4 regions of the Rhizobium pantanalense genome follow, and region 1 is predicted to be linked to each of the others. Evidence: predicted binding sites of a transcription regulator. Region 1 holds the regulator's gene; each other region holds the start of a gene.
What was found. The regulator PhoB, encoded in region 1, activates phosphate uptake and scavenging genes when phosphate is short. The targets are predictions, from matches to a motif close to TGTCATNNANCTGTCAT.
Positions count from the first base shown of each region.

Region 1 (7,709 bases):
ATAGGATACCGCTAGATATCCTGCGCTTTGCGGGAGCAGTGGAAAGCGGATAATATGCCGCAGACGTGAAAATGCTGAGACGACAATGGGGCTTCGAGGAGCCTTCGACGCTTCAGAGCAGTGGCAAGGTATCAGGCATGTATCGCGCCCTAACACGCGACATCGAAGTGGTTGTAGAGCCGTTTTATCTGGAGGAGCAATCCGATCCGGACGATGATCGCTATGTCTGGGGGTATCGCATCGTCATTTCCAACCACTCGAAGCGAGCCGTGAAACTGGTGACGCGATACTGGCACATCACCGACATGAATGGCATGGTGGATGAAGTAACGGGGCCAGGAGTCGTCGGTGAGCAACCGCATCTGAAGCCCGGCGATACCTATGAATATTCCTCCGGCTGCCCGCTGGACACGCCCTCAGGCATGATGTTCGGCCATTACCAGATGGAAACCGACGACGGGGAACTCTTCCATGTCAAGATCCCCGCCTTCTCGCTTGATACGCCGAACCTGCTGCGCACGCTGAACTAGAGCAGTTTCGCTTTTCTTCGAATCGCAAAAATGCTCTATCCCTTTGTTTTTACGCAATTCCAAGGCGGCGTTAAGCCGTCTCTATCTCCGACACTTCGAAGCGATAGGTGGTCGAGCAGAACTCGCAGGTCACGGCGATCTCGCCATTGTCCTGGCTGGCCTCGATCTCCTCGGCCGTGAAACCCTTCAACACACCCTTCAGCTTGTCGCGCGAGCACGAACAACGGTCATAGACGGCCTTCGGTTCATAGACGCGTACGCCGCGCTCGTGGAAGAGGCGATAGAGAAGCCGCTCGGTGCCGACCTGCGGGTCCGTCAGCTCGTCGGCGTCAATGGTCTCCACCAGGCTGCGTGCTTCCGCCCAGGCATCGTCCTCCACGTGATCGCGCAGGCCGGTATCGCCATCGCCGCCATGCAGGTCCGGCTGGCGCATGCGCTCAGGCGCTTCCGGCAGGAACTGCGCGATCAGGCCGCCGGCCCGCCAGCGGTGACGCGGCTTGCCATTCTCATCACGGTCGAAAAGTTCTGCCGCGCCCAGACGCACGCGCGTCGGGATCTGTTCCGACTGGCGGAAATAGGTACCGGCAATCTCCTCGAGCGAGGCGCCATCAAGCGCGACAATGCCCTGATAGGGCTGGCTGAAACGGCCCTGATCGATGGTAAAGGCGAGGACGCCCTTGCCGAGCAGCTGTTCCGGCTCGGTCCGGCCTTCGGCGACTGCCTTTGCCAGCGCTTCTTCGTCGAAACGGGCATAGGCGCGAACATTTTCCGGCGTCGTGAAATCGGCAACCAGAAGGTCGACGGGACCGTCGCCCTTGGTCTGCACGGTGAATTTGCCTTCGAATTTCAGCGACGTGCCGAGCAGGACGGTCAAGACGATGGCCTCGGCCAGAAGGCGTGCAACCGGCGTCGGATAGTCATGCCGGGCAAGGATCGCGTCCAGCAGCGGACCGAGCTGTACGGCACGGCCGCGCACGTCCAAACCTTCCACCTGGAAGGGAACGACATGATCGTCACCGGCGAAATCAAACTGACCCAGCGTTGCGGCATTTTCGGCCATTGCTTTACTCCTGGAGCATGACGCCGAAAAGTGAGAGCGGTTTTCGGGCGCCGTCATGCTCTATTTCTTTAATTCTAGACCGGATTCAGGCCTTAGGTCGCTTCGACCTAAGGCCATCCGGCTCTAGGGTCCGCGTCCTTGAGACGCGGTTTAATATCTTCAAATCGCGCCCAGGCACCAAGCAAGAATCGACTTTTGCGCATGAAGGCGGTTTTCCGCCTCATCGAAGACAACGGATTGCGGGCCATCGATCACCTCGTCCGTCACTTCCTCCCCGCGATGGGCGGGCAGGCAATGCATGAACAAAGCGTCTTTGCCGGCCTGTGCCATCAAAGCCTTGTTGACCTGATAGGGCTGGAAGACGTTGTGACCGCGAGCCCGGTGTTCCTGATTCATGGAAACCCAGGTATCGGTTACCACGCAATCGGCGCCGGCGACCGCACGGTCTGCATCATGCGAGAGCATGATTTCGGCGCCCTCGTTGCGGGCCCAGTTCAGATAGTGATCCTTCGGCTCAGAACCAAGGGGTACCGCCATATTCATGCGATAGCCGAAGCGCGCGGCCCCTTCGATTAGCGAATGCAGCACGTTGTTACCGTCGCCCGTCCACGCGAGCGTCTTGCCCTTGATTGGGCCGCGATGCTCCTCGAAGGTCATGATATCCGCCATAATCTGGCAAGGATGCGTATCGTCGGTCAGCGCATTGATGACTGGAACGGTCGCATGTTCGGCCAGCTCCAGCAGGCGCGAATGATCGGTCGTGCGGATCATGATCGCATCGACATAGCGCGACAGCACCTTGGCCGTATCGCCGATGGTCTCGGCGCGGCCAAGCTGCATCTCGGTGCCCGAGAGGAACAGCGTCTCGCCGCCCAGCTGGCGCATACCGACATCGAAGGAGACGCGGGTTCGGGTGGACGGCTTCTCGAAGATCATCGCCAGCATCTTGCCGGTCAGCGGCTTGTCGGCCGTGCCGGCCTTCTGCGCGCTTTTTCGCACGATCGCGTCGTCGATGATATTGCGCAGATCGGCAGCCGGAACGGCAGAGAGGTCGAGAAAGTGTTTCGGAGAAGCCATGTCCTTACCTGTACTTCAGAAAAAACAATAACGCCCGCGAGGGGCAGGAACGCCCCCAAATGCGGGCGATAAGCTTAAGCCGATTTTTTGACGCGGGCAGCGCGCGCACGCTCGGCAGCACGCTCCAGGCGAGCGAGACCTTCGCGCGCTTCTTCGGCCGTGACGACCAGCGGCGGCAGCAGGCGGATGACGTTATCGCCAGCCGGCACGCCAAGCAAATGCTCGGCGCGGATCGCCTGCAGCAGCTCCGCCTGCGGGATGGCCGCCTTGACACCAAGCATCAGGCCTTCGCCGCGAACGTCCTCGATGATATCCGGGAAGCGATCCTTGAGCGAGGCGAGCCCCTGGCGGAACACCAGCGCTACATCGCGCACATGCTGCAGGAAGCCTTCGGCAAGCACGATGTCGAGAACGGCGTTGCCGACTGCCATGGCAAGCGGATTGCCGCCATAAGTCGAACCGTGTGTGCCGGCTTTCATACCGGAAGCGGCTTCCGCCGTCGCAAGGCACGCACCGAGCGGGAAGCCACCGCCGATGCCCTTGGCGACCGCCATGATATCGGGCTTGATGCCGGCCCATTCGTAGGCAAAGAGCTTGCCCGTGCGGCCGACGCCACACTGTACTTCGTCGAGGATCAGCAGCAGGCCGTGCTCATCGCAGATCTCACGCAGCCCGCGCAGAAACTCGTTGGTCGCGGGACGAATGCCGCCCTCGCCCTGGACCGGCTCGATCAGGATCGCAGCCGTCGCATCCGTGATGGCGGCACGCACGGCATCGAGATCACCGAACTCCACCTGATCGAAACCCGGTGCCTTAGGCCCGAAGCCCTCGATATACTTCTCCTGGCCACCTGCGGCGATGGTCGCGATGGTGCGGCCGTGGAAGGCGCCCTCGAAGGTGATGATATGGAACTTCTCGGGATGCCCCTTGGCGAATTGATAGCGCCGCGCCGTCTTGATGGCGCATTCCAGCGCCTCGGCGCCTGAATTGGTGAAGAACACCTTGTCGGCGAAGGTCGCTTCCGTCAGCCGCTTCGACAGCTTCTCCTGACCAGGCACCTCATAAAGGTTGGACAGATGCCAGACCTTGTCGGCCTGGGCCTTCAATTCGGCGACGAGATGGGGATGAGCGTGACCGAGCGAGTTGACCGCGACGCCGGCTGCGAAATCGAGGTAGCGCTCGCCATTTTCGGTGACCAGCCACACGCCCTCGCCTCGCTCGAACCGTAACGGAGCGCGCATATAGGTGTCATAAAGCGGCGTGGTCTCGGCCATGGCCATATCTCCTCGATCACAACTTTAAGGACCGATCGCTTCCATTTGATGAAACGGGTCCGAAAAAATCAAAAATGCCGCCTTGCGGCGGCCTGGGCACTATTGATGTTTTGCACCGCGATGTCAACAAAACTGGCGCTTTAGCAGGTGCGAGATAGCGCTTGCGGGCAAAAGAGATAGGTTCAGCCGCGCCTATTGCAGAAATGCCACGCCTGGGCAGCAAGTTGGGGAAAACCTCGAAATCGATTCCTCAAGATTCTCGCGACTCTTGTCACGGAGTCAGCCTCACACTAGGTTAAAAAGCAATTGCTAGACTGCATGCGGCGGAACTAGTCACCACAATTTTAGAGCGTTTCGCGCCTCGTTCCCATGCGAGGCAATGGTGAGGGATTCTGCCATCGGAAACGCGACAGCGGAGACAGGGCATGAATTGGACAGACGAACGCGTCGAGAAGCTGAAAAAGCTATGGTCCGAAGGGTTGAGCGCCAGCCAGATCGCTGCGCAGCTCGGTGGCGTGAGCCGTAATGCCGTCATCGGCAAGGTGCACCGCCTGAACCTTCCTGGCCGAGCGAAGGCGGGCGGCACGGCAACCGCGGCGCGCACGCCGAAGCGCAGCGCAGCAGCACCCCGCACCGCAACCTACGGATCGCGCGTTGCCACCCGTACGGTCGTCGCCCGCCAGCAGGGCGCAACCATGCTGAAGGAAGAGATCGAGGTCGATTCCGTCAATGAAATCCAGTATCGTCCGGCATCGAACGTCGTCGTTCCGATCTCTCGCCGCCTCGGCCTGACGGAACTGACGGAGCGCACCTGCAAGTGGCCGGTCGGCGACCCGCTGAAGGACGACTTCCACTTCTGCGGCAATGACAGCCCGGATTCTTCGCCGTACTGCACCTATCATCAGCGCATGGCATACCAGCCGGTGCATGACCGCCGTCGCAACAACGGCTGAAAGTCACAGCAAGACAATGAGAAACGGGCCCATCGAGGCCCGTTTTTCTATTTCCGCCGCTATTTAAAGCACGTCACGATCTTTCAGATTCGCTTCCCGTGCTTTAGGTTTTCCGTCTGGCGCATGTCGTTCTCGCAAAACCGCTACGCACTTTTGCGCGACATGCTTTAGTGATACCCGAGCGGCAAACCGCTCAGGTTTCCATGGAATAGCCCGCGCCGCGAACGGTGCGGATGACATCCTGCATATTGGAGAAATTGAGCGCCTTGCGCAGGCGGCCGACATGGACGTCGACAGTGCGTTCGTCGACGTAGATATCGTGACCCCATACGCCGTCGAGCAGCTGCGAGCGCGAGAAGACGCGGCCGGGCGAGGACATCAGGAATTCCAGCAGGCGGAATTCCGTCGGCCCCAGCCGTACTTCGCGGCTCTTGCGGTGGACGCGATGGGTTTCTCGGTCCAGCTCGATATCGCCGCAGCGCAGCACCGTGGAGAGAACCTCCGGGCGGGCACGCCGCAGCATCGCCTTGACGCGAGCCATCAGCTCCGGCGTCGAGAACGGCTTGACGACATAATCGTCCGCGCCGGTCGAAAGCCCACGCACGCGCTCGCTTTCCTCGCCGCGGGCCGTCAGCATGATGATCGGCAGTCGCTCCGTCTCCGGCCGCATACGCAGCCGGCGGCAGAGCTCGATGCCCGATACGCCGGGGAGCATCCAGTCGAGGATCAGGAGATCGGGGATGCGCTCCTGGAGACGCAGCTCGGCCTCATCGCCTCTGAGGATCGTGTCGACCTCGAAGCCTTCGGCCTCAAGATTGTAGCGCAGCAGAACGCTGAGCGCTTCCTCGTCTTCTACAACAGCAACTCTCGGAACCATGCGCCTATGGTCTCCTTTCTTCGCTTCCAGATTATTCCGTCACTGCGCCGACGGTATTGGCGGTATCGTCCTTCGGGCGCTCGCCTTCGGGCTGAGCACCTGTCGCCATGTAATAGATCGTCTCGGCGATATTGGTGGCGTGGTCGCCGATGCGCTCGATGTTCTTGGCGCAGAAGAGAAGATGCGTGCAGGTGGTGATGTTGCGCGGATCTTCCATCATGTAGGTCAGCATCTCGCGGAAGAGCGAGGTGTACATGGCGTCGATTTCCTCGTCACGTTCGCGGATCGACACCGCCTTATCGGGCGAGCGGGTCGCGTAGACATCGAGAACTTCCTTGAGCTGGCTCAGCGCCAGTTCGGAGAGATGCTCGATGCCGCGGGCGAGACGGCGGGGGACGCCAGTGCCCTGCACGGCGATGACGCGCTTTGCGGTGTTCTTTCCGAGATCGCCGACGCGCTCCAGGTCAGAAGCGATGCGGATCGATCCCATGATTTCGCGAAGGTCGGCTGCCATCGGCTGGCGGCGGGCGATGGTGACGATCGCCTTGTCACCGACTTCGCGCTCGGCATGGTCGAGAACCACGTCGTCGGAGATGACTTTCTGGGCCAGAGCCGCGTCGCTGTTGACGAGAGCGCGTACGCTGTCGCTAACCATCTGCTCGGCCAGGCCGCCCATTTCAGCAATGCGGCGCGTCAGGAACTTCAGGTCTTCGTCATAGGCTGACAGAATGTGAGTGGAGACCATTTTTCTATCCTCAAAGTGAACTGTGTGAAAGGAGCCGCGCGCCTGCCATCATCAACCAAAACGGCCCATGATGTAATCCTGCGTGCGGAAATCGTCGGGATTGGTGAACATCTTATCGGTGTCGTTCTCCTCGACCAGGTGGCCGAGATGAAACATTGCGGTACGCTGCGAGACGCGGGCTGCCTGCTGCATGGAATGCGTCACGATGACGATGGTGAAATTCTCCCGCAGCTCGTGGATGAGATCCTCGACCTTGGCGGTCGCGATCGGATCGAGCGCCGAGCACGGCTCGTCCATCAGGATGACCTCCGGGCTGACGGCAACGGCGCGCGCGATGCACAGACGCTGCTGCTGACCGCCCGACAAGCTCGTGCCGGCGTCATGGAGGCGATCCTTCACCTCACCCCAGAGACCGGCCTTCTGCAGGCTTGTTTCGACGATATGCTGGAGATCGGCCTTTGAGCGATGCAGGCCATGGATGCGCGGACCGTAGGCGACGTTCTCATAGATGGACTTCGGAAACGGGTTGGGCTTCTGGAAGACCATGCCGACGCGCGCGCGCAATTCCACCACGTCAATGCTGTCGTCGTAGACATCCTGATCGTCGAGCGTGATCTTGCCGGTGACGCGGCAAGTCTCGATCGTATCGTTCATGCGGTTGAGGCAGCGCAGGAAGGTGGACTTGCCGCAGCCTGAAGGGCCGATCAGAGCCGTGACCGTATTGGCGCGGATCTTCAGATTGACGTCGAAGAGCGCCCGCTTGTGGCCGTAATAGACCGAAACATCCTGGCCGATCATCTTGTAGGGGATCGTCGTCATCTTCTTGGCCAAGGCTCTTTCGCTGGCGGCTTCCGTCATCATGTTCATTTCGTGCGCCCTCCCTTACCAGCGCCGCTCGAAGCGGCGGCGCAGCAGGATGGCGCCGATGTTCATCGCGACGAGGAAGAAGAGAAGCACAATGATGGCGCCGGATGTCCTTTCGACGAAGGCCCGCTCGGCTTCGCTCGCCCACATGTAGATCTGCACCGGCAGCGCCGTCGAAGGATCGAGCGGCGATGCCGGATAGTTGGCAACGAAGGCGACCATGCCGATCAGAAGCAATGGCGCGGTCTCGCCAAGCGCATGGGCAAGCCCCAGGATCGTGCCTGTCAGAATGCCGGGCATCGCAAGCGGCAACACATGATGGAAGACCA
Region 1 is NZ_JAQJCH010000003.1:137,234-144,942, forward strand. It holds gene apaG (Co2+/Mg2+ efflux protein ApaG) at 138-530, shown strand; gene PH558_RS10050 (Hsp33 family molecular chaperone) at 601-1,590, opposite strand; gene argF (ornithine carbamoyltransferase) at 1,750-2,667, opposite strand; gene PH558_RS10060 (aspartate aminotransferase family protein) at 2,742-3,941, opposite strand; gene PH558_RS10065 (GcrA family cell cycle regulator) at 4,367-4,894, shown strand; gene phoB (phosphate regulon transcriptional regulator PhoB) at 5,088-5,771, opposite strand; gene phoU (phosphate signaling complex protein PhoU) at 5,803-6,516, opposite strand; gene pstB (phosphate ABC transporter ATP-binding protein PstB) at 6,568-7,383, opposite strand; gene pstA (phosphate ABC transporter permease PstA) at 7,399-7,709, opposite strand, start outside.

Region 2 (7,709 bases), on a different contig from region 1:
ATGCTGTCATGAGCACGCCGCCAAACCGCCTCTCCGCAATCCAATGTGATCTTATAACATATAAAAGCCTTTGAACTGGCGTCTCCAACTCCTTATATGGAAGCCGACCAATGTCTGCTCCCCGGGGCAACCTTCCATATTTCGAGGCTCCCATGACCGAAACAGCCACGCAAAAGCCCGTTCCCGTCACCGTTCTCACCGGCTATCTCGGCGCCGGCAAGACGACGCTGCTCAACCGCATCCTGTCCGAAAATCACGGCAAGAAATACGCCGTCATCGTCAACGAGTTCGGCGAGATCGGCATCGACAACGACCTGATCGTCGAGTCGGACGAAGAAATCTACGAAATGAACAACGGCTGCGTTTGCTGCACCGTTCGCGGCGACCTGATCCGCGTCGTCGAAGGCCTGATGCGCCGCCCCGGCCGCTTTGACGGCATCATCGTCGAAACGACCGGCCTTGCCGATCCGGTTCCCGTCGCCCAGACCTTCTTCATGGACGACGATGTCCGCGCCAAGACCGAGCTCGATGCCGTCGTCGCACTCGTCGACGCCAAGCACCTGCCGCTACGCCTGAAGGACAGCCGCGAAGCCGAAGACCAGATCGCCTTTGCCGACGTCGTCGTCATCAACAAGTCCGATCTCGTCTCTCCGGAAGAACTGGCCCAGATCGAAGATATCGTTCGCGCCATCAACCCGGCTGCCCGCGTCTACAAGACGACCCGTTCCGGCGTCGAGCTTGCACGCGTGCTGAACCAGGGCGCCTTCAATCTGGAACGCGCGCTGGAAAATGATCCGCATTTCCTCGAGCACGGCCACGAGGATCACGTCTGCGGTCCGGATTGCGATCATCACCATCACGACCATGATCACGATCACCACCATCATCATGATCATGATCATGATCATCACCACCACGATCACGACCATCATCACCACGGCCTGTCGCCAATCCACGACGTCACCGTGCAGTCGGTTTCGCTGCGTGGCGGCGAGATGAACCCGGAGCGCTTCTTCCCCTGGATCCAGAAGGTTACGCAGACGCAAGGCCCGAACATTCTGCGCCTCAAGGGCATCATCGCCTTCAAGGACGACCCGGAGCGTTATGTCGTTCAGGGCGTCCACATGATCATCGAAGGCGATCACCAGCGCCCCTGGAAAGACGGCGAGAAGCATGAAAGCCGCCTCGTCTTCATCGGCCGCGAACTCGACCGCGAAAAGCTGGAAGCCAGCTTCAAGGCGTGCGAGGCGTCTGCCTGATGCCGACTGTTGCTCCGCTTGATATCGACGGCCACGTTCTGGCCGTCGAATTTTTAGGTGATACCCCTTTCTTCGCCAGCGCCGCCGGCGCAGTCCACCGCCTCGAAGGCGGCGAGAAGGTTACCGAAGCCCATCACGGAATGCTGACCTGCATCCGCGATCCCTATAGCGAGAGCCTGATTTCGGGCGGTGAGGACGGCAAGGTCTTGCGGATCGCAGCCGATGGCAGCACAACGGTACTGGCCGAAGCGCCGCGCAAATGGATCGGCCAGCTTGCAGCCGGCCCGCAGGGCGCCGTCGCCTATTCCTACGGCAAGAGCACCTTCGTACGGCTCTCCGACGGGACGACGAAAGAGTTTCCGGAAGAACGTACCGTCGAAGGCATCGCCTTCGCTCCCAAGGGCCTGCGCATCGCGGTTGCCCGCTATAACGGCGTATCCCTGCACTGGGTCGGCATGAGCGGTCAGCCGATCAATCTCGAATGGAAAGGCGCCCATACGCGCGTCACCTTCTCGCCGGATGGCCAGTTCATCGTCACGACCATGCAGGAAAATGCGCTGCACGGCTGGAAGCTGGATACAAAGCCCGGCGCCGAAGCGCGCCATATGCGCATGACCGGCTATCCCGCCAAAGTGAAGTCGCTCTCCTGGTCCAACAAGGGCAAGTGGCTTGCCTCGTCGGGCGCACCGGCGGCGATCGTCTGGCCCTTCCAGGGCAAGGATGGCCCGATGGGCAAGGCACCGCTGGAGCTCGGCACGCGCGCCAACATCATGGCAACCTCCGTAAAATTCCATCCCGCCGAGGATATCCTCGCCATCGGCTTCATCGATGGTATGATCCTAGCGGTTCGCATCGGCGACGCCAAGGAAGCGCTCTTGCGCCGGCCCGGCAAGGGTGCGATCACATCGATGAGCTGGAGCAAGTCCGGCAAGCTGCTCGCCTTCGCCTCCGAAGCCGGCGACTGCGGTGTCGTGGACATCTCCGGTTAAAGCAATTCCAAGAAAAGTGCACAGCTGTTTTCCGTCCGGAATTGCGTGAAAACAATGAGATGCAGAGAGACAGGATTATGCCTCAGTCAGGAACGGCAATCGCCGGAAATCCACCTGCCCCAGCCGAAAACGTCTGGGACGTGATCCGTTGCGAAGCCGCCGAACTGGCGGCGCGCGAGCCGACGCTTGCGCCGCTGCTGCAGGTGCAATTGCTTGCCGGAAACTCCGATGCCGAAAGCCTTGCCAACGTACTGGCCGCCCGGCTCTGCGTCGTCAGGATCGAGCATGGTAACATGCTGTCGCTGCTGTCGGACGTGTTGGCGCGATATCCAGTCCTCCTGCAGGCAACCGAAGCAGATCTCGTTGCCGTGCGAACCCGCGACCCCGCCTGCACTACCTACCTGCACGCGCTTCTCAATCTGAAGGGCTTCCACGCCCTGCAGACGCACCGCATCGCCCATGCGCTCTGGGCGGAGGGCCGCAAGGAAATTGCGAGCTGGCTCTCCAATCTCGTCTCGCTCGTCTTCGGCCCGGATATCCATCCGGCCGCGAAGATCGGCACCTCGATCATGCTCGACCACGGCTCTGGCATCGTCATCGGTGAGACCGCCGTCATCGAGGATGAGGTCTCCATCCTGCAGAACGTCACGCTCGGCGGTACGGGCAAGGAGAGCGGCGACCGTCACCCGAAAATCCGCCACGGTGTGATGATCGGCGCCGGCGCCAAGATCCTCGGGAATATCGAAGTCGGCGCCTTCAGCAAGGTTGCCGCGGGCAGCGTCGTGGTCAAACCCGTGCCGCCGCATTGCACCGTTGCAGGCGTCCCGGCTGTGGTCGTGCGCATCCATCGCGCCGACGAGATTCCGGCTGAGACGATGGATCAGAATATCTGATTTCACCGAATGAAGGACTGTGGCTACCTCATGCTGAGGAGGCCCAAGGGCCGTGTCGAAGCACGAGGAGGGTGAGGAAACACCCCGCTGGCAGTCCGTGACATAAGGTAGCACTGTAAACGCTCCGGACAGGCGTCTCGTACCGTTCTGCATCCAGCACAGCAGAATCAAGTGCTTGCCGGAGATGCCATATCAATGACGCAATCGCCTGTCCGCGCCCTTCATGGAACTGTCATACTCCATTGATAGCTCGAAAGGGTTCTCTATGCCCGGCGTGGCGCAAATGCGTCGGAGCAATGCCCCCCACTCGAAGAGGATATGACGATGACCAGTTTTTCACGTCGCGCCGCCCTTGCAGCCGGCAGCGCGCTTGGCCTTGTTTTGCTCTGTTCCACCGCCGACGCCGCTGACGTAAGCCCGATACCGAATACCGCAACCCCCATCAAGCATCTTGTCGTGATCTTCCAGGAAAATGTGTCCTTCGACCATTATTTCGCAACCTACCCCAAGGCTGCAAATGTCGATGGCGAACCGGCATTCAAGGCGGCCGACAGTACGCCGACCGATATCAACACGCTCGCCAATGCTGGCCTTCTCGACAACAATCCGAACAAGACCAACACGGCAAACGGCGCCGATGCGGTTGCCCCCTTCCGGCTCGACCGCACGCAGGCGGCAACCCAGTCGCAGAACCACGGTTACACCGCCGAACAGGCCGCCTACAACAATTTCGCCATGGATCTTTTCCCAGCCAATACCGGCAAGGGCACCAAGGGTGCTGCCGGCGCCTTCGGCACGAAGGGACAGGTCATGGGCTATTACGACGGCAACACCGTTACGGCCTACTGGAACTATGCTCAGCACTATGCGATGAGCGACAATTCCTTCTCCACCAATTTCGGCCCCTCGACACCGGGCGCGCTGAACCTCATCTCCGGCCAGACAAATGGCGCCATCCTGCCGCCTGGCTATACGCTGGAAAGCGACGGCACCTATTCCAAGGGCCGCATCGTGCCCGACGGTAATGGCGGCTGGACTGCGATCAGCGACTTCGATCCGACCGGCGACGTCTGTTCGGTCGGCCAGACCGCGCTGATGTATGGCAAAAATATCGGCGACATGCTGAATGAGCACAAGATCACCTGGGGCTTCTTCGAGGGCGGTTTCGATCTGACGGCGACCAACCCGGATGGCACGACAGGCTGCAAGCGCGCGACCACGTCGACCATCACCAAGGTCAACTACACCGACTACATTCCGCATCACCAGCCGTTCCAGTATTACGCCTCGACCGCCAACCCGACGCATGCGCGCCCCTCTTCCGTGGCGGCGATCGGCACGACGGATGCAGCAAACCACCAATATGACATGACCGACTTCTATGCGGCGGTGAAGAACGGCAACATGCCCACAGTCAGCTTCCTGAAGGCGCCGGCCTATCAGGACGGCCATGCCGGCTATTCCGATCCGCTCGACGAGCAGGAATTCGTAACTGAGGTGGTCAACACCGTGCAGAATTCGCCGGATTGGAAGGATACTGCCATCATTATCCTCTACGACGATTCCGACGGCTGGTATGATCATGCCCATGCGGTCGTCAATCCATCGAAAATCCCCGTCAAGGGCTATGACGTGCTGAGCGGCGACAGCTGCTCCACCGGCACCGCGCTGCCCGGCGTCAACGGCCAGCCGGCGCAGGGACGCTGCGGCTACGGCACGCGCCAGCCGCTGCTCGTCATCTCGCCCTATGCCAAGGTCAACTTCGTCGACCATACGCTGACCGACCAGACCTCCGTCATGCGTTTCATCGAAGACAACTGGATGGCCGGCGCCCGCCTCGGCGGCGGCTCCTTCGATGTGCTCTCGGGCTCGCTGAACACCATGTTCGACTGGTCCAAGGGTGATACGCCTAAGCTGATCCTCGATCCGAAGACAGGCAATCAGGCATCATAAGACTATAAGGGAGACGGAAATGCCCTTGATCAACCGCCGTCTCCTGCCGCTCATCGCACTCGCGGGCCTGTCGCTTGCGGGTGCGGCTGTCGGCATGGCAAGCGAACCGGCCGCCAGTGCTTCGACAACTGATGGCTATGATGACCGGGTACTGCTGAGCGCGATGGCCCAGCTTGGCAAGAAGCTGTTCTTCGATCCATCGCTTTCAGGCGGCGGCCAGATATCCTGCGCCACCTGCCATGATCCGGCCAACCACTATGCGCCGGCCAATGGCCTCGCCGTCCAGCTCGGTGGCCCGCATCTCGATCGGCCGGGCATTCGCGCGGTGCCGAGCCTCGCCTACAAAATGTCGACGCCTTCCTTCTCGATCGGAGAAGAGAGCGCTGCCGACGAAGCGGCGGAAGCCTCGCCGATGACCGAAGCATCGGGCGTGGCTCTCGCCAATGCCCCCGCCGCCGTCACCGGCCCGCTGACCGCCCAAGCGGTCGTCAAGGCCGAAGCGGCAGCCGCAGTAAACCTCGTGCCGCAGGGCGGCATGTTCTGGGATGGGCGGGTCGATTCGCTGGAGGAGCAAGCCCTGCAGCCAATGATCTCGCCTTTCGAAATGGCGAATGCCGATGCGGCCACCGTCTATGCCAAGCTAAAAGAGAGTTACGGCAAGGAGATTTCGGCGCTCTTCGGCGACAATATCCTCAACGATCAGGACATGACGATCTCCGAGATCGGCTTCGCGCTCGCCCGCTATCAGATCGAGGAAAACTCCTTCCATCCCTATACCAGCAAGTACGATTACTATCTGCGCGGCAAGGCAGTGCTGACGGATGCGGAAGCGCGGGGTCTGAAACTGTTCGACGATGCGAACAAGGGCAATTGCGCCTCCTGCCACCTCGACAAGATGACCGGCGATGGGCAAATGCCGAACTTCACCGATTTCGAGTTCGAGGCGCTCGGCGCACCGCGCAATCCCGCCATTTCAGCCAATGCCGATGCGCATTACTACGACACCGGCATTTGCGGCCCGCTGCGCAACGACACCTATTCCGCCCAGCAGCAGAATTGCGGGCTGTTCAAAACGCCGACGTTGCGCAATGTCGCTACCCGTCACGTTTTCTTCCACAATGGCGTCTACCGCACACTGGAGGATGTCACCCGCTTCTACGTCAAGCGCGATACCAATCCGGAGGAAATCTATCCGAAGGATGCAAGCGGCAAGGTGCTGAAATATGATGACCTGCCGGCGCAGTATCAGGCCAACATCGACGTCATCGACGCACCGATGAACCGCAAGCCCGGCGATGCACCCGCGCTCAATGACGCCGAGATCGCCGATGTCGTCGCTTTCCTGAAAACGCTGACGGATGGATACGATCCGGCGAAGGACGGCATCAAGGCTGCGAAATAGAAACGCCTCCGCCCGACTACCAGCCCCTAAGTTAAATGTCGAACCCAGTTTGACACTGGTACCGAATCCCTTGTGGCATGGGCCTTTCGGACGGATTATTTTGTTGGAAATATCTTCGGCAGGCATTTTGCGACGCCGTAAAATCAAGTCGCAAGACTGTCGCTTTAATTGGGAATTTCGCGATATCTTTCGTGGCTTTTCGATTGTCTCGTTAATAGGTCGCGAAACATGCGCCGATTTCGAAAATTCTCCGTTGTTGTTATCGTGATCGTAGTTTTTGGGGTTTCTGCAGTGAGCGGGTGGCTGACCATCAGCCCTCCCGATTTACTGCTGGTCGCCACGGGCTATGCAGCTAATATGGTTTGCTCAAACGTGTTCATTGCAAAACGCGACGCGGATGCGGTCATTGCAACCGACGTGGAGTTTGCGCTCTCGCACACCGTTAAACGAATGAGGATCAAGGTCGATACCAGCAAACAACGTGTCGAAGTGGCATATCTGGGCCTGTTCGCCAGACGTTACGCCCAATACGAGGAGGGACGAGGTTGCGCTCTGGATTCAATGGAAGAGGTCCATTCTCGCGCTGCCGCAACTTCTTTGCCTCCAAAGACATCTGATGCGCTCTGGCCGGCAGGCGACAGGGTGCAGTTGTCGGACGACAAGCGTTTACGGGCTGTGTTGAATGATCCGGCGTTTCAGGGACCTGGAATGCGCGCGATCGTCGTTGTTCGTGATGGACACATTGTCGGTGAAGCCTATGGTGAAGGCTTCGGGCCTTCGACGCCATTGCTAGGTTGGTCGATGACGAAGACCGTGAACGCGGCACTGGTCGGCTTGGTGATCAAGGACGGAAAGCTGTCGCTCGATCAGAAAAATCTATTCCCGCAATGGGCCGATGATGCACGCAAGGACATTTCCGTGGCCAATTTGATGTCCATGACAAGCGGCTTAAAATGGAGTGAAGAAGGCAATTTCCCTGATACCTATATATTGGAGGATCTTGCAAAAGATGCAGCGGCTTTCGCGAGAGACCGGCCTCTTGTCGCTCCGCCCGGCACAAAATTCAATTATTCAGGTGGCTCATCGGTTCTGCTGGCGCGGCTTTGGCAGAATGCGGTTGGGGCAGATGCACAGGCGTTTCCGCAGGAACGGTTGTTCAAGCGCCTGGGCATGACTAGCGCCGTTCTTGAAGCGGATCCTTCCGGCACATTTC
Region 2 is NZ_JAQJCH010000001.1:148,611-156,319, reverse strand. It holds gene PH558_RS00775 (creatininase family protein) at 1-12, shown strand, start outside; gene PH558_RS00770 (CobW family GTP-binding protein) at 153-1,259, shown strand; gene PH558_RS00765 (WD40 repeat domain-containing protein) at 1,259-2,248, shown strand; gene cysE (serine O-acetyltransferase) at 2,326-3,141, shown strand; gene PH558_RS00755 (phospholipase C) at 3,466-5,094, shown strand; gene PH558_RS00750 (cytochrome-c peroxidase) at 5,114-6,496, shown strand; gene PH558_RS00745 (serine hydrolase domain-containing protein) at 6,725-7,709, shown strand, end outside.
Region 2: PH558_RS00755 (phospholipase C) is a predicted target of PhoB. The motif match lies at 3,361-3,377, and genes of this name have one in related genera.

Region 3 (7,709 bases), on a different contig from region 1:
TCGGCTCCAACGCCGTCAGCATGAACTTGCCGACTGCCTCCGTCTATACGGCAACCAAGGCCGCCGTCGATTCCATCACCAAGATCCTCGCCAAAGAGCTCGGGCCGCGGAATATCCGGGTCAACAACCTGGCGCCGGGCGGCGTTGAAACAGAGGGTGTCGTTGCGGCAGGCGTCATCGGCAGCGACTTCGAGAAGCATCTCGTCTCCCAGACGCCCCTCGGCCGCCTCGGCCAGCCGACGGATATCGCCCCGGTCGCAGTTTTCCTCGCATCGCAGGACGCCGCCTGGGTGACCGGCGAAACCATCTATGTCGGCGGTGGCCTGAAGTAGTCGCCCATGCCGATGCCGCCCTCCGACAAGAAGGCGGCATCGGCGGCGCGGCATGCCTGCACGCCGCGCCTATACATTAGCAAGCAATTGCCAAACCGCCCCAATTTCCTATTTAATGAATATGTTCGGGTTTTCCGCTTAAGCAACGCAGTCACCATGTCGCAAGGCGGTATTTCGGCTGCGAGATTTCAAAACGATCCTGTCTTCAATGCGATCCCACGCAGCGGCTGATGTCATGGAACTCCCCTAAGATCCGCCGGCGGTCGCTGTCGTGAACAATAAATGGAGGACGTCTGTATGAATAGCGCCAATACCAAATCGAAATTGGGCACTCGCACCAATCTCAGCGAAGACGCGACACGCGATATTTCCGCAGCGCTGTCCGCCCTGCTGGCGGATGTCTTTGCTCTCTATCTGAAGACCAAGAATTTTCACTGGCACATGAGCGGCCCGCATTTCCGTGATTATCACCTGCTTCTCGACGAGCAGGGCGAGCAGATTTTTGCGATGACCGATCCGATGGCCGAGCGCGCCCGGAAGATCGGCGGAACGACCTTGCGGTCGATCGGCCAGATCGCCAAGCTGCAGCGCATCCCGGATAATGATGCCGAATATGTCGATCCGCAGGACATGCTCGCCGAATTGGCGGACGATAATCTGAAGCTTTCCGCCGAAATGCGGGCCGTCCACGACGTTTGCGACGAGTACGGCGATGTCGCTACAGCCAGCCTTCTGGAAAACTGGATTGACGAGACCGAGCGGCGCACCTGGTTCTTGTTTGAAACCACCCGCAAGTCCAATCGCTGACGCCGAACCGGCGCGCCTTCGAACATGATAGGCTGACGGCTGGTTTCGGCGCACTCGATTTCCTCGCTTCCGTACCGATGCTAGCGAGGAAATCCTTGACTCCTGTGGAAAACATCTTAGAACCGGCGACGGAAAAGGAAGACTTCCATGGTTCGCTTCGAACAGCTCGATAGCTTCAGTCACCTGGCGCAATGTGCCGGGCGGGATGTCTATTTTCCGGTTTCTTCCAAAACCAAGGCCAAAACGACGACGAAAACCGTCTGACGTCTCTGGCCTGCCGCTCTCTCCCCGGCCCGGCCGGGGACAGGAACCGGTCGTTATGGCCGCGGTTCCCCCCTCGCCCAAGAGGAGAGAAGAGAAAGAGAGCTTGTGAAATGGGTTTCAAAGTTGCAGTAGCGGGCGCGACCGGGAATGTCGGCCGCGAAATGCTCAATATCCTGGCCGAACGCGGCTTCCCGGCCGATGAGGTCGTGGCGCTCGCATCGGCTCGCTCGCAGGGAACCGAAGTTTCCTTCGGGGACCGGACGCTGAAGGTTTCCAACCTTGAGAATTACGATTTCTCCGACACCGACATCTGCCTGATGTCGGCCGGCGGCGACGTCTCGAAGAGGGTTTCGCCGAAGATCGGCGCCCAGGGCTGCGTCGTCATCGACAACTCCTCAGCATGGCGCTACGACGCCGACGTGCCGCTGATCGTTCCGGAAGTAAACCCGGATGCCGTCACGCAGTTCACCAAGCGCAACATCATCGCCAACCCGAATTGCTCGACCGCGCAGCTCGTCGTGGCCCTGAAGCCGCTGCATGATTTCGCCAAGATCAAGCGCATCGTCGTCTCGACCTACCAGTCGGTTTCCGGCGCCGGCAAGGACGGCATGGACGAGCTGTTCAACCAGACCCGCGCCGTCTTCGTCGCCGACCCGATCGAAGCGAAGAAGTTCACCAAGCGCATCGCCTTCAACGTCATCCCGCACATCGATGTCTTCATGGAAGACGGCTACACCAAGGAAGAGTGGAAGGTGCTGGCCGAAACCAAGAAGATGCTCGACCCGAAGATCAAGGTCACCTGCACGGCCGTCCGTGTCCCCGTCTTCATCGGCCATTCGGAATCGGTCAACATCGAGTTCGAAAACGAGATCACTGCCGATCAGGCCCGTGACATCCTGCGCGAAGCCCCCGGCTGCCTCGTGATCGACAAGCGCGAAAACGGCGGTTACATCACGCCTTACGAATCCGCTGGCGAAGATGCGACCTATATTTCGCGTATCCGCGAAGATGCGACCGTCGAGAACGGTCTCAACCTCTGGGTTGTCTCCGACAACCTGCGCAAGGGCGCCGCACTGAATGCCATCCAGATCGCCGAATTGCTCGTCAACCGTGGCCTCATCAAGCCGCGCAAGCAGGCTGCATAAGGATCTGTAAACCAATTTACGGTTTATCAACCCTCCTGGGTTAAGCAGAATAAAATGAAAGCCTCGCCATTTCGGATGAAAGGCGGGGCTTTTTTGAATGGTTTTGGCGGCGATGTTTCACATGAAACGAAAACATCACTCGCTAAAATATGATGACATGATGGTCGGATGCTGGCATGGTCCGCTGGCGATTAAACGCGCGTGATCCCCTGGCTTTCAAGGGTTTGCGCGCTATTGAAAACGGTTACCGCGTTCGCACCGCGGTAAGAATTCGGGGACACTGAATGCGCTTCACAAAATCTGGAATGGCAGCTCTCGTGGCGGGCGGATTGCTGCTGGGAATGCCGCTTGCGGCAAATGCCGCATCTTGCGGCAACACCTCCGCCGGATTCGAGAACTGGGTGCAGGAATTCAAGCGGGAAGCGCAGGCACAGGGCGTCAGCCCCTCCACCCTCGACAGGGCCTTCGCCAACGTCCATTACAACCAACCCACCATCCGCGCCGACCGCGGCCAGAAGAGCTTCAAGCTTTCCTTCGAGGAATTCATGAAGAAGCGCGGGGGACAGACGATCATCAATCGCGGCAAGAGCATGAAGCAGGCCAATGCCGCGCTCTTCGCCAAGATCCAGAAGCGCTTCGGCGTCCCCCCAGGCCCGATCATCGCCATCTGGGGCATGGAAACCGGCTTCGGCAGCTATATGGGCGATCAGCATACGCTTTCGGCCGTCTCAACCCTTGCTTATGATTGCCGTCGTTCCGCATTCTTTACTGAGCAGCTCTACGCCGCCCTGAAGCTCGTCGGCGAAGGTTATCTCAGCCCGTCGGCACGCGGCGCAGCTCATGGCGAAATCGGCCAGACGCAGTTCATGCCGAAAAACGTCGTCGCCTTCGGCGTCGATGAAGATGGCGACGGCAGGGTCGATCTTGTGGGATCGCGCGCCGACGCACTCGCCTCGACCGCCAACTTCTTGCGCGGCCACGGCTGGCAGCCCGGCGCCGGCTATCAGCCCGGTGAGCCGAATTTCTCCGCCATTGCCGGCTGGAACGACGCAAAGGTCTATCAGCAGGCAATCGCCTATATCGGCCAGCAGATCGACGGCAAGTAGTCCTGATCTCGTGAATCAAAAAAGGCGCTGCGACCAGATGGTCAGCAGCGCCTTTTTCGTTGATCCACCTGCCGCCCTACGGGGCGCCTGCCTCTTAAACCTCGGGCCCCTTAAATCTCAGGGCGGATGAAATCGCGCGTTGCCGGGTCCATGACCCAAAGTTCGCCGGTCGAAATATCAAACCAGGCGCCGTGAAGGCTAAGCTTGCCTTCTTCCTCGCGCGCTCTGATCTCCGGAAAACTGCGGAGATTGTCGAGCGAATTGCGGATTGAGATGCGCTCCAGAGCCGTCTGGCGCTCGGTCTGCGTCATGATGTCGTTGCTCTGGATCTGTTCGGCCGCAGGCTTCAGCAGCGCCATCCAGCGACCGATGAAGTCGCCAGGCGACAGAGGTTCGGCATTGGGATCGAGCGCGGCTCGGATACCGCCACAGCGGCCGTGGCCCATGACGACGATATCGGAAACCTTGAGCGACAGAACAGCGAACTCCAGCGCTGCCGAAGTCGCATGGAAATTGCTGTCCGGTTCGTAGGGCGGCACCATGTTGGCGACGTTACGGATGACGAAGAGTTCGCCCGGCCCGGCGTCAAAGATAATCTCCGGCGCCGAACGGGAGTCACTACAGGCTATCACGAGGGTCGATGGGCTTTGGCCAAGCTCGGCGAGAGTGCGATAGCGTTCGCGCTCATCGACGTAACGCCCGCTCATGAAGTTGCGATAACCGTTCAGAAGGGTGTCGGGAAAGCTTTGCATGATATTGGATTACAATGCACTTCGGCCGATGGCAACTGCTGCGCTGCAAAAAGCTCCCGTCGCTGCCAGCCGTTACCTTTTCTTCCGCTGCGCCGGGTGGACGAGATGCCTCAGCTGCACCATGGCCATCGGTGTCGACAGGCTTGCAGAATCGACGGCAAGCGTCAGCTCGTTGCTGCCGCGCTTGACGGCGCGTGCCAGCACTTCAAAGACGCTGGCCGTCGTCAGCTGCAGCGCCCGCTCCTCATCCATGCCGGAAAGCAGGCGCGACAGGAACACGGCGGATAAGAGATCGCCGAGCCCGTTCGGCGCACCTTCCACGCTGCGATGTTCGGCAAGCAGCGCATTTCGGCCGCTGAGATAGAGATTGCCAATGCCGCCGGCCATCATCGGCACGGCAGACGTCACCAGCATGCGCGACGGGCCAAGCGCGAGAGCCGCCTCCATGATGGCGTTGTTATCCTCGAGGGGCGCTCCCGCAAGCCAGGCAAGCTCATAGCGGTTCGGCGTTGCGAGCGACGCCAGCGGGATCAGATGGTCGCGGATCGCTTCCGCCGTCGCCTCAGGCACATAAAGCCCGCCGGCATCGCCGATGACAGGATCGCAGGCATAGAGGAGATCGGGGTTCTTCTCCCGCAAAGCCGTTACGAGCCTTGCAACGGAATGCGCCTGCGCAGCATTGCCAAAATATCCCGACAGAACCGCCTTGACCTCCGAAAGCCAGGGTGCGGCGATGAGATCGTCGATCGCATGGTCGAAATCCGCCTCGTTGAAGGTCAACCGCGTCGAACGCCCATGACCGGGATGCCAAGGGAGAACGATCGTCGGCAGCGCCCACACCGGATGGCCAAGAGTCTCCAACGCGAAAACGGCGGCGCGATTGCCGACTGACCCTCGGACGACGTGGCTGGAGATGACGATAACGGTGCCGGCGGACACTTGCGACATGATGCTAGCTTTCAAGTTCAGGGCTTCAAACTGCCATGGCGCCGTTGATGATCCCTTCGACGGCACTCTGTCAACCGCACTTCACAGAGTCATGAAAACCTCTGTTGACGAGTTGATTCCGCCAATGTCACACCACTGATATCCGCTTTGCACCGAGATCGCGCATTCCGGCAAGATTTTTAAAAAAACCGGCCAAAATCAGTCCGAAAGCAACCAAATTCGCATTCTTTTTGCCAGTTTTTTCGCTAAACCTTCTGCTACTGTCGTCATAATTCGAAAATCGGGAGGAATTCCATGGCGCCCAAGACCAATCCGAAACGGGAAAAACAGATTGAAGCGGCACGCAAAATAGCCGCGGCAGCGGGCGAGGCGCATCTCGATCCCGAAATCCTGTTCGGCCGGGCGAGCAATGACGACATGGAGCTTTACAGCCCGGAAATGCTGGCCCTTGCCGCAACGCACGCGGCCAAGGAACTGGCAGCCTGGAGCGGCACCTCTCCGCGAGTCAGCATCGAGCAGGTCGCCGGTATCGAACCCGATGGCGTTGCGGTGTCGATCCTCTCGATCACCGACCACAACATGCCCTTCCTCTATGAATCGATCATGGGTGAAGTGACCAGCAGCTACCGCGATCTCTATATGGCCATCCACCCGATCCTGGTCGTCGAGAAGGGCAAGCAACCGAGCCTTTATTCCGCCGATCAGCCGAGCGATCCGGCCCATCGCGTCAGCCATATCCAGCTTCATCTCTCACCTTTGACGACAGCGCAGGCGACGGATCTGACCAAGCGGATCCAGACCGTGCTCGATCAGACGCATCTTGCCGTTTCCGACTGGAAGCCGATGCTGTCGCGCCTCGATACGGTGATATCGGAACTATCGACCTACGAGGCTGCCGGCCGCCGCAAGAATGACCGTGACGAAGCGCTTGCCTTCCTTGCCTGGCTACGCGACGGCAATTTCACTTTCCTCGGCATGCGCGAATATGTCTATTCCGGCAAGGGCGCCAATGCCAAGGTCGAGCGCGATCGCGGCACCGGCCTCGGCATCCTCTCCAATCCGGATGTCCGCGTTCTCCGGCAGGGCAAGGACGCCGTCACGACCACGCCGGAAATCCTCGCCTTTCTTGACGGCCCGGATTTCCTGATCGTCACCAAGGCCAACGTCAAATCGATCGTCCATCGCCGCGCCTATATGGATTATGTCGGCGTCAAGCGCTTTGACGCTGATGGCAACGTAACGGGCGAGCTACGCATCGTCGGCCTCTTCACGTCGACGGCCTATACCAGCGCTGCCGCGGAAGTGCCGCTGCTGCGCTCGAAGGTGCAGAAAGTCAAGGATCACTTCGGCTTCGATCCGACAAGCCATTCCGGCCGAATGCTCGAAAACACGCTGGAATCCTATCCGCGCGACGATCTCTTCCAGATCGACACCTCGTTGCTGGCAAATTTCGCCGAGCAGATCAACGACCTGACCGACCGGCCGCGCGTGCGCGTATTGCCGCGCATCGATCATTTCGACCGCTTCGTCTCCGTCATTGTCTATGTCCCGCGCGAGGAATATGATTCCGTCGTCCGCGAGAAGATCGGCAATTACCTGAAGTCGGTCTATGACGGGCGCGTCTCCGCTTATTATCCGGCTTTCCCGGAAGGCGGCGTGGCGCGCGTGCACTTCATCATCGGCCGCAGCGCCGGCAAGACGCCGCATGTTCCCCAGGCCAAGCTGGAAGAGGCGATCCGCGCCATAACAGCCCGCTGGGACGAGCGCTTCGCCATGCTGGCTGGCCCGAAAGCGCCGAGCATTTCCGTCAGCCAGGCCTTCCAGGAGGCCTTCTCGCCGGAAGACGCCTTTGCCGATCTGCCTGATATCATCGCCACGACCGGTGCCGAACCGATCCGCATCGGCTTCTATATCCGCAAGGACGAGGCAGGCGACATTCTCTCGCTGAAGATTTTCCATGGAGACGGCAATCTGGCGCTGTCGCGCCGCGTACCGCTCTTGGAAAATCTCGGTTTCAACGTCATCAGCGAGCGCACCTTCGATATCTACGTCACGGCCAAGGACGGATCGACCGGCCATGTCGTGCTGCACGACATGGAGCTCGAGGCCCGCAATGGCCTGACCATCGATCTCGCCCGCCACGGCGCCGCCCTGGAGGAAGCTTTCCTTGCTGCCTTCGGCGGCACGATCGACAACGACGCTTTCAACCGGCTGATCGTCTCTGCCGATCTCTCCGCCCGCGAAACCAATGTGCTGCGCGCTTATTCCCGCTATCTCAGACAGGCCGGCATCGCCTATTCGCAGGATTATATCTCTGCGACGCTGGACAAATACCCGCGTATCGCCGCATCGCTC
Region 3 is NZ_JAQJCH010000004.1:360,553-368,261, forward strand. It holds gene PH558_RS13580 (SDR family NAD(P)-dependent oxidoreductase) at 1-332, shown strand, start outside; gene PH558_RS13585 (Dps family protein) at 630-1,139, shown strand; gene PH558_RS13590 (aspartate-semialdehyde dehydrogenase) at 1,514-2,548, shown strand; gene PH558_RS13595 (lytic murein transglycosylase) at 2,833-3,654, shown strand; gene PH558_RS13600 (carbonic anhydrase) at 3,765-4,406, opposite strand; gene pdxY (pyridoxal kinase PdxY) at 4,479-5,354, opposite strand; gene PH558_RS13610 (NAD-glutamate dehydrogenase) at 5,649-7,709, shown strand, end outside.
Region 3: PH558_RS13610 (NAD-glutamate dehydrogenase) is a predicted target of PhoB. The motif match lies at 5,480-5,496, and genes of this name have one in related genera.

Region 4 (7,709 bases), on a different contig from region 1:
TCGGCCAGCCGGTCTCGATGCTGCTGCCTGAAGTCATCGGCTTCAAGCTCACCGGCAAGCTCAAGGAAGGCGTCACCGCGACCGACCTCGTTCTGACCGTCGTGCAGATGCTGCGCAAGAAGGGCGTTGTTTCCAAATTCGTCGAATTCTTTGGCCCCGGCCTCGACAACATGCCGCTCGCCGACCGCGCCACCATCGGCAATATGGGTCCGGAATATGGCGCGACCTGCGGCTTCTTCCCGGTCGACAAGGAAACGCTGAACTATCTCAACATGTCCGGCCGCGCCAAGGACCGTATCGCGCTCGTCGAAGCCTATTCCAAGGCTCAGGGCATGTGGCGCGACAATGACGGTTCCGATCTCGTCTTCACCGACACGCTGGAACTCGATCTCGGCGATGTCGTGCCGTCCATGGCCGGCCCGAAGCGTCCGGAAGGCCGCATCGCGCTGGAAAACATCGCTTCCGGTTTCGCGACTTCGCTCGAAACCGAATACAAGAAGCCCGGTCAGCTCTCCAACCGCTATGCGGTCGAAGGCACGGATTTCGATATCGGCCATGGCGACGTTGCGATTGCCGCCATCACCTCCTGCACCAACACGTCCAACCCGTCGGTGCTGATCGCTGCCGGCCTTCTCGCCCGCAACGCCGTTGCCAAGGGCCTGAAGACCAAGCCGTGGGTCAAGACCTCGCTAGCACCGGGATCGCAGGTCGTCGGCGAATATCTTGCCAAGTCCGGCCTGCAGGCCGATCTCGACAAGCTCGGCTTCAACCTGGTCGGCTTCGGCTGCACCACCTGCATCGGCAATTCCGGCCCGCTGCCGGCGCCGATCTCGAAGACGATCAACGACAAGGGCCTGATCGTATCGGGCGTCCTCTCCGGTAACCGCAACTTCGAAGGCCGTATCTCGCCTGACGTCCAGGCGAACTATCTCGCTTCGCCGCCGCTCGTCGTCGCCTACGCGCTCGCCGGCTCGGTGCAGCTCGACCTGACGAAGGAGCCGATCGGCGAAGACCAGAACGGCAAGCCGGTCTATCTGAAGGACATCTGGCCGACCTCGCATGAGGTTCAGGAGTTCATCCAGAAGTACGTCACCCGCGAGCTTTATGAAACCAAGTATGCCGACGTCTTCAAGGGCGATGCCAACTGGCAGGCCGTGCAGGTTCCTCCGGGCCAGACCTATGCCTGGGACGACAACTCGACCTATGTGCAGAACCCGCCTTACTTCGTGGGCATGGGCAAAAAGGGCGCCGGCGTTTCCGACATCAAGGGCGCTCGCGTTCTCGGCCTCTTCGGCGACAAGATCACCACCGACCATATTTCTCCGGCCGGTTCGATCAAGGCTGCTTCTCCGGCCGGCTCGTACCTCCTCGGTCACGGCGTCGGCGTTGCCGATTTCAACCAGTACGGCACGCGCCGCGGCAACCACGAAGTCATGATGCGCGGTACTTTTGCCAACATCCGCATCCGCAACCACATGCTCGGCCCGAACGGCAAGGAAGGTGGCTACACCATCCATTATCCGTCCAAGGAAGAGACGTCGATCTACGATGCGGCCATGCAGTACAAGGCCGAGGGCGTTCCGCTCGTCATCTTCGCCGGTGTCGAATATGGCAACGGCTCGTCGCGCGACTGGGCTGCCAAGGGCACGAACCTGCTCGGCGTCCGCGCCGTGATCGCCCAGTCCTTCGAGCGCATCCACCGCTCGAACCTTGTGGGAATGGGCGTCATCCCCTTCGTCTTCGAGGAAGGCACCACCTGGGCAAGCCTCGGTCTGAAGGGCGACGAACTGGTCACGATCGAAGGCCTTGAGCACATCAAGCCACGCGAGCGTAAGATCGCCAAGATCACCTATGGCGACGGCTCGGTGAAGGACGTTCCGATTATCTGCCGCATCGATACGCTGGATGAGGTCGTCTACGTCAACAATGGCGGCATCCTGCAGACCGTTCTGCGCGATCTCGCTGCCTGATAGGCATTAAACGCTGTTATGGGAGGCCGCCGGAAAACTCTTCCGGCGGCCTCTTGTTTTTCACGGTGATGTGTACTGCGAGGCTTCCGCTCACTCCGGCCTCACCCCATCGTGACTTTGCGTCATCGCGTTAAACTATTATCTCTTGTTTCAGATTTTTCGGGCTTGATGTGGCCTGGTCGCCCCAAAAAGCGCGAGTTTTGCAGAGCCCGTGTAGGCAGACGGCGCTCGAGATTGGATGCAGAGGTAAGATAGAATGCGCCTTCGGTTTTTGGCTCCACTTCTGGCAGGCATTGCGCTCGCAAGTTCGCTGCATGCGCAGGAGGCTGCGAAGATCAAGGGCGTTGTCGAACTCTTTACCTCGCAAGGTTGCGCTTCCTGTCCGCCCGCCGATGCCGCTTTCCGCAAGCTGATCCGCCAGGGTAATGTCGTGGCACTCGCCTATCACGTCGATTATTGGAACTATCTCGGCTGGAACGACACCATGGCGTCCAAGGATAATACGGCGCGCCAATATGCCTACGCCCGGACGATGGGCCGCAGCGGCGTCTATACGCCGCAGGCGATCGTCAATGGCAGGGATCACATGAACGGCGCGGATCTCGATGCCATCAACGTCAAGCTCGATGATTTTCAGCGCCTTGGCGAAGGGCTGACGGTTCCGGTGAATGCCGCCATGAAGGGCGACGAGCTGGAGATCAAGATCGGCGCCGGGCAGGGCAGGGCGAATGTCGTTGCCGTCTATTTCGACAAGGAACAGATGGTGGCGCCGAAAGGCGGCGAAAACAACGGCCAGCAGATTGCCTATATGCACGCGGTATCCGATGTCGAAACAGTCGGCATGTGGGACGGCAAGGCTATGAGCCTCGTGCTGCCGTCGACCGTGCTGGATAAGGCCGGCCGGCGAGGCCTCGCGATCCTGCTGCAGTCGTCGACATCTTCGGGCGATCCGGCTGCCATTCTCGGGGCGACTGTTCTGACGGTCGGTTCGGACGGCTGAGCGGTTTTTCCAGCTTTGCCGGAGGTCTTCCATTTTGGCGTGGTCGAAAGGCTTCCTATTTTGGCTGATGCCCAATAGGGGAGGTGCCCGGCGAGGACGCATTCGGGGCTGGGGTTTAATCGATGCGTCCCGGCCGGGCCGTTTGACGCGGCGGCGCCAAACAGTCCTCTATACTTCCTGTAAATTGGGCGTCGTTTTGGCTGAAATGCGGCACTGACGAGGTGCTTTCACAGCTGGGAAAGAAATTGTGAGCCGCCAGCCGTCTTGCAATTTGATGTGGCTGAGGCAAACTGTCATTCTCCTGTCATGAGATAGCCCCTGGGGGATTGATGACTGATCAGCCGGATTTGAGACACGGTGAAAGCCGTTCCGCAGATACCAATTCATCCGTCGTCGTTGATCTCAGAGAATACAAACAGAGCAAGGACCCGCTACCGGTGACCTTTCATCGCCGGGAGCTGGATGCGATTCTCTGGATCTATGGCCGCATGGTTGGCGAAGGCGAGTGGCGCGACTACGCCATCGACCATTTGAAGGACAAGGCGGTTTTCTCCGTCTTCAAGCGCTCCGGCGAAATGCCGCTCTTCCGCATCGAAAAGAATCCGAAGCTCGCCGCGAAGCAGGGCGCCTTTTCCGTCGTCAATACCAACGGCATGATCCTGAAACGCGGTCATGACCTGAACCAAGTGTTGAAAGTTTTCGACAAGCAGCTGAAGCTGGTGGAGAAGTAGTTTCTCGTCATTGGCTCGCGCTTGTGGCGAGTGTGACACCCCCTCTGTCACGAAGTGACAGAGGGGGTGTCACAGGCTCTGCGGACTCATAGATCCGATACTAATACTATTCCCCAAATAACGTCCCAGGATAAACCGAGGGATCGGGATCGCTCTCCGCACCCTGGCCCAGCGCCTTCTGCATGAGCATCGTATCCAGCCACCGGCCATGCTTGTAGCCCGTGCCCTTCAAGAGCCCGACTTCGGCAAAGCCTGCGGCGCGATGCACGGCGACGGAGGCGGGATGGGCGCCGCCGATGACGGCGATCATCTGGCGGAAGCCGAGTCTCTGGCAGCTTTCGACGAGTGCATCGAGGAGTAATCTGCCGACGCCGCGCCCGCGCGCCTCCGGCGCCAGATAGATCGAATCCTCCACCATCCAGCGATAGGCCGGCCGCGTGCGGAATGCGGAGGCATAGGCATAGCCGAGGAACGCGCCGGTCTCGTCTTCGGCGACGAGATAGGGATAGCCCTTTTCACGGATTGCCTCGAACCGGGCCGCCATCTCTTCCTGACTCGGCGGCGTGATTTCGTAGCTTGCCGTACCGTTCAGGACGGAATCTCTGTAGATGGCGGTGATATGGGGAAGGTCGTCTGAAGTTGCACTGCGGAGGCTGACGGACATTGCTTCTATTGCCTGATCTGCGAATTTACGACGGGCGCTATCAAATCGCAGGGCGTCTGCCCAAGCAAATAAAAAAAGGCGGCCGAGGCCGCCTTTTCATGTCTCATTCATCCCGTGCGATTAACGGCGGTTGCCCATGAACTGCAGCAGGAACATGAACAGGTTGATGAAGTCGAGGTACAGCGACAGGGCGCCCATGATCGCCTTGCGGCCAGCCACGGTCACGTCGTCGGCTTCGTAGTACATTTCCTTGATCCGCTGTGTATCCCAGGCGGTGAGGCCTGCGAAGATCAGGACGCCGATCACCGAGATGGCGAACTGCAGGGCGGACGAAGCCAGGAAGATGTTGACGAGCGTTGCGATGATCAGGCCGAAGAGACCCATCATCAGGAACGAACCCATCGCGGACAGATCACGCTTCGTCGTGTAGCCGAACAGCGACAGCGCGCCGAAGGAGGCGGCGGTCACGAAGAAGGTCTGCACGACGCTCTGACCGGTGTAGATGATGAAGATCGACGACAGCGACAGACCTACCAGCGCGGCGTAGACCCAGAAGGTCGTCGTCGCGGCGGCCACGCTCATGCGGTTGATCCTGAAGCTCAGGAAGAAGACCATTGCCAGCGGGGCGAGAATGACAACCCACTTCAGCGGGCTGAGATAGATCGCCTGGCCGAAGGCCGTGATCTGTCCGTTTGCAAAGGCGAGCGAGAAGGATAGATAGGCGGCAACACCCGTGATCGCCAGACCCAGCGCCATCAGGTTATAGACCTTGAGCATGTAGGCTCGAAGGCCCTCGTCTATCATCGCACCGGATTGCGCACCGCTCTGCGCCCGGTTTTGGTAATTGCGGAAGTCAGCCATGTTTTCCTCTTTCAAGCTCCGATGTGATTACGGTGTCGGGTCTTTCAAGGCCCAGGCGCCGCTGCGGAGCTCAGCATGCCTGCACAGAATATGAGGCTTTCGGGCCTCATACACAAGGGTCAAGCGATCCGGCGCAGGTTAAATCGATGTAATATCGAGCCGTTTTGCCGGCTTCCGGTTCATCTCCGTAACGAATCAGAGCTCGCGCAGAACAGGCGCTGCCTTCTGGCCCAGGATGCGCCAGGTGCCGATCAGGCCGATGCTGACGGTCAAAATCAGCGCAATAACTAGGGTGGAGAAAGCGACATCGGGCAGGAAGGCAGAAGGCAAGCGCATGATGTGGCTGACGATGTACCAAGCGGATGCGGAGCCGGCGACCAGCGCGAAGATGGCGGTTGCGGCGCCCAGGATCAGATATTCGTAGCTGAAGGCACGGATCAATGTCGCGCGCGTCGCGCCGAGCGTCTTGAGGATGACCGCATCATGCGTGCGGGCGCGGTTGCCGGCGGCAAGCGCTCCCGCCAGCACAAGCACGGATGCGATGAGCGCGACGGAGGCGGCGGAACGGATCGCCGTCGCCAGCTGTCCCACGAGCGTGTTGACGACATCGAGCGCATCCTTGACGCGGACGCTTGTGATGGTTGGGTAGGTATTGGTAACTTTCCTCAGGATCGCCGCTTCCTGCTCCGAGGTGGCGGATGTGTCGGTCAGGGTCGCGAGCCAGGCGTGCGGTGCGCCCCTGAAGGTATTGGGCGAGAAGATCATCACGAAATTGATCGACAGCGACTGCCATTGCACCTTGCGGAAGCTGGCGATCTTGGCGGTGACGTTGCGGCCGAGCACGTTGACGGTGACCTTGTCGCCGAGTTTCAGGCCGAGCGCCTTGCCTTCCTCTTCGGAGAAGGAGACCAGCGGTTCGCCGCTATAATCCTTGTCCCACCATTTGCCTTCGGTGACCGAAGCGTTTTCCGGCACCGTATCGGCATAGGTGATGCCGCGATCGCCACGCAGCACCCATTGGCCGGCCGCCGGCACCTTCATCTTGGTGACATCCTCGTCGTTGAAGGCGACGATGCGCCCGCGGAGCATCGGCGCTTCGACGAGCTTGCCCTTGGGGTCGATGTCGAGGACGATCTTGCGGAAGCCTTCCAGTTCCGGCCCCTGAATATCGACGAAGAAGAAGTTCGGCGCCTGTTCGCTCATGCGGCCCATGAGTTCGCGGCGCATATTGCCGTCGATCAGCGTCAGGGTGACGAGTAGCGCCAGGCCGAGGCCGAGCGAGAGCACGACGGAGGAGGTGAGCGCGCCCGGCCGGTGGATGTTGCCGATCGCCAGGCGCAAAGCGGGCGATCGCACGCGCGGGCTGCGGCGGGCAAGCCAGGAGAGCAGGGCTGCTACCAGGCGCAGCACCACGAAAGCGCCGGCGATCGAGACGACGACGACGACTGCGATGAAGCGATCATAGGCAGTGACGATCGCCAGGGCGGCGAGTGCCGCCATCAGCACACCGGCGGCGAGCAGATAGGGCCAGCCGGGAAGGCGTCGCGCTTCGAAGCCCTGCTCGCGAAACAGCGCCGTTGCCGGCACCTCGCGGGCATGGCCGAGCGGCGGAATGGCGAACGCCAGCGTCGTCAGGAGGCCGAAGAGAGCGGCAAGCGTCAGCGCGCCGGGATAGAGCCGCGGCGCAGTCGAAATCGGCAGGAATTCTGCCATGAATTGCGATGCGATCATGGGCGCAATGGCGCCGAGGACGAGGCCAATTGCTATGCCGGCGAGCGCAACGACGGCGATCTGGATGAGATAGATCAGCACGACGACGAAGGCCGGCGCGCCCAGGCATTTGAAGGTAGCGATGGTCGTGCGCTTCGAATCGAGGAAGGCGCGTACGGCATTGGCAACGCCGACTCCGCCGACGATGAGCGCCGCCAGGCCGACCAGCGTCAGGAACTGCGAGAAGCGGGTGACGTTGTCGGCGAGCTGGGGAGCAGCGCGGTCGCTGCTGCGGATCGACCAGCCGGCTTGCGGGAAGGCGGCGTTGGCGCGGTCAGTGAGATTGCGGATGCCAGCTGCGGGGTTGTCCATGCGGATTTTGTAGGATTGTTCGACCAGACTGCCCGTGGTGATCAGGCCGGAGGCGATCAGGGCGTCGCGGCTGGTGATCAGACGTGGCGCGAAGCCGAAGCCTTCGGAGACGGCGTCGGGCTCGCTTTGGATGGTGCCTGATATGCGCAGCTTCGTATTGCCCAGCAGCAGATCGCTGCCGACCTTGAGGTTCAGGCGTTCCAACAGCAGGGGCGCTACGACGGCGCCATAGGCGCCATCCTTGGCGGCAAGCAGCGTCGACAAGGGCTGATCAGGATCGGCCTGGAAGGTGCCGTAGAGCGGATAAGCGTTGTCGACGGCCTTGACCTCGACCAACGCCTGATCCGAGCCATCGGGCAGACGTGCCATGGAACGCAGCCCGGTGGAGCGGGAAATTTTGC
Region 4 is NZ_JAQJCH010000007.1:193,842-201,550, reverse strand. It holds gene acnA (aconitate hydratase AcnA) at 1-1,970, shown strand, start outside; gene PH558_RS19955 (DUF1223 domain-containing protein) at 2,227-2,970, shown strand; gene PH558_RS19950 (DUF2794 domain-containing protein) at 3,300-3,701, shown strand; gene PH558_RS19945 (GNAT family N-acetyltransferase) at 3,808-4,365, opposite strand; gene PH558_RS19940 (Bax inhibitor-1/YccA family protein) at 4,486-5,226, opposite strand; gene PH558_RS19935 (ABC transporter permease) at 5,422-7,709, opposite strand, start outside.
Region 4: PH558_RS19950 (DUF2794 domain-containing protein) is a predicted target of PhoB. The motif match lies at 3,262-3,278, and genes of this name have one in related genera.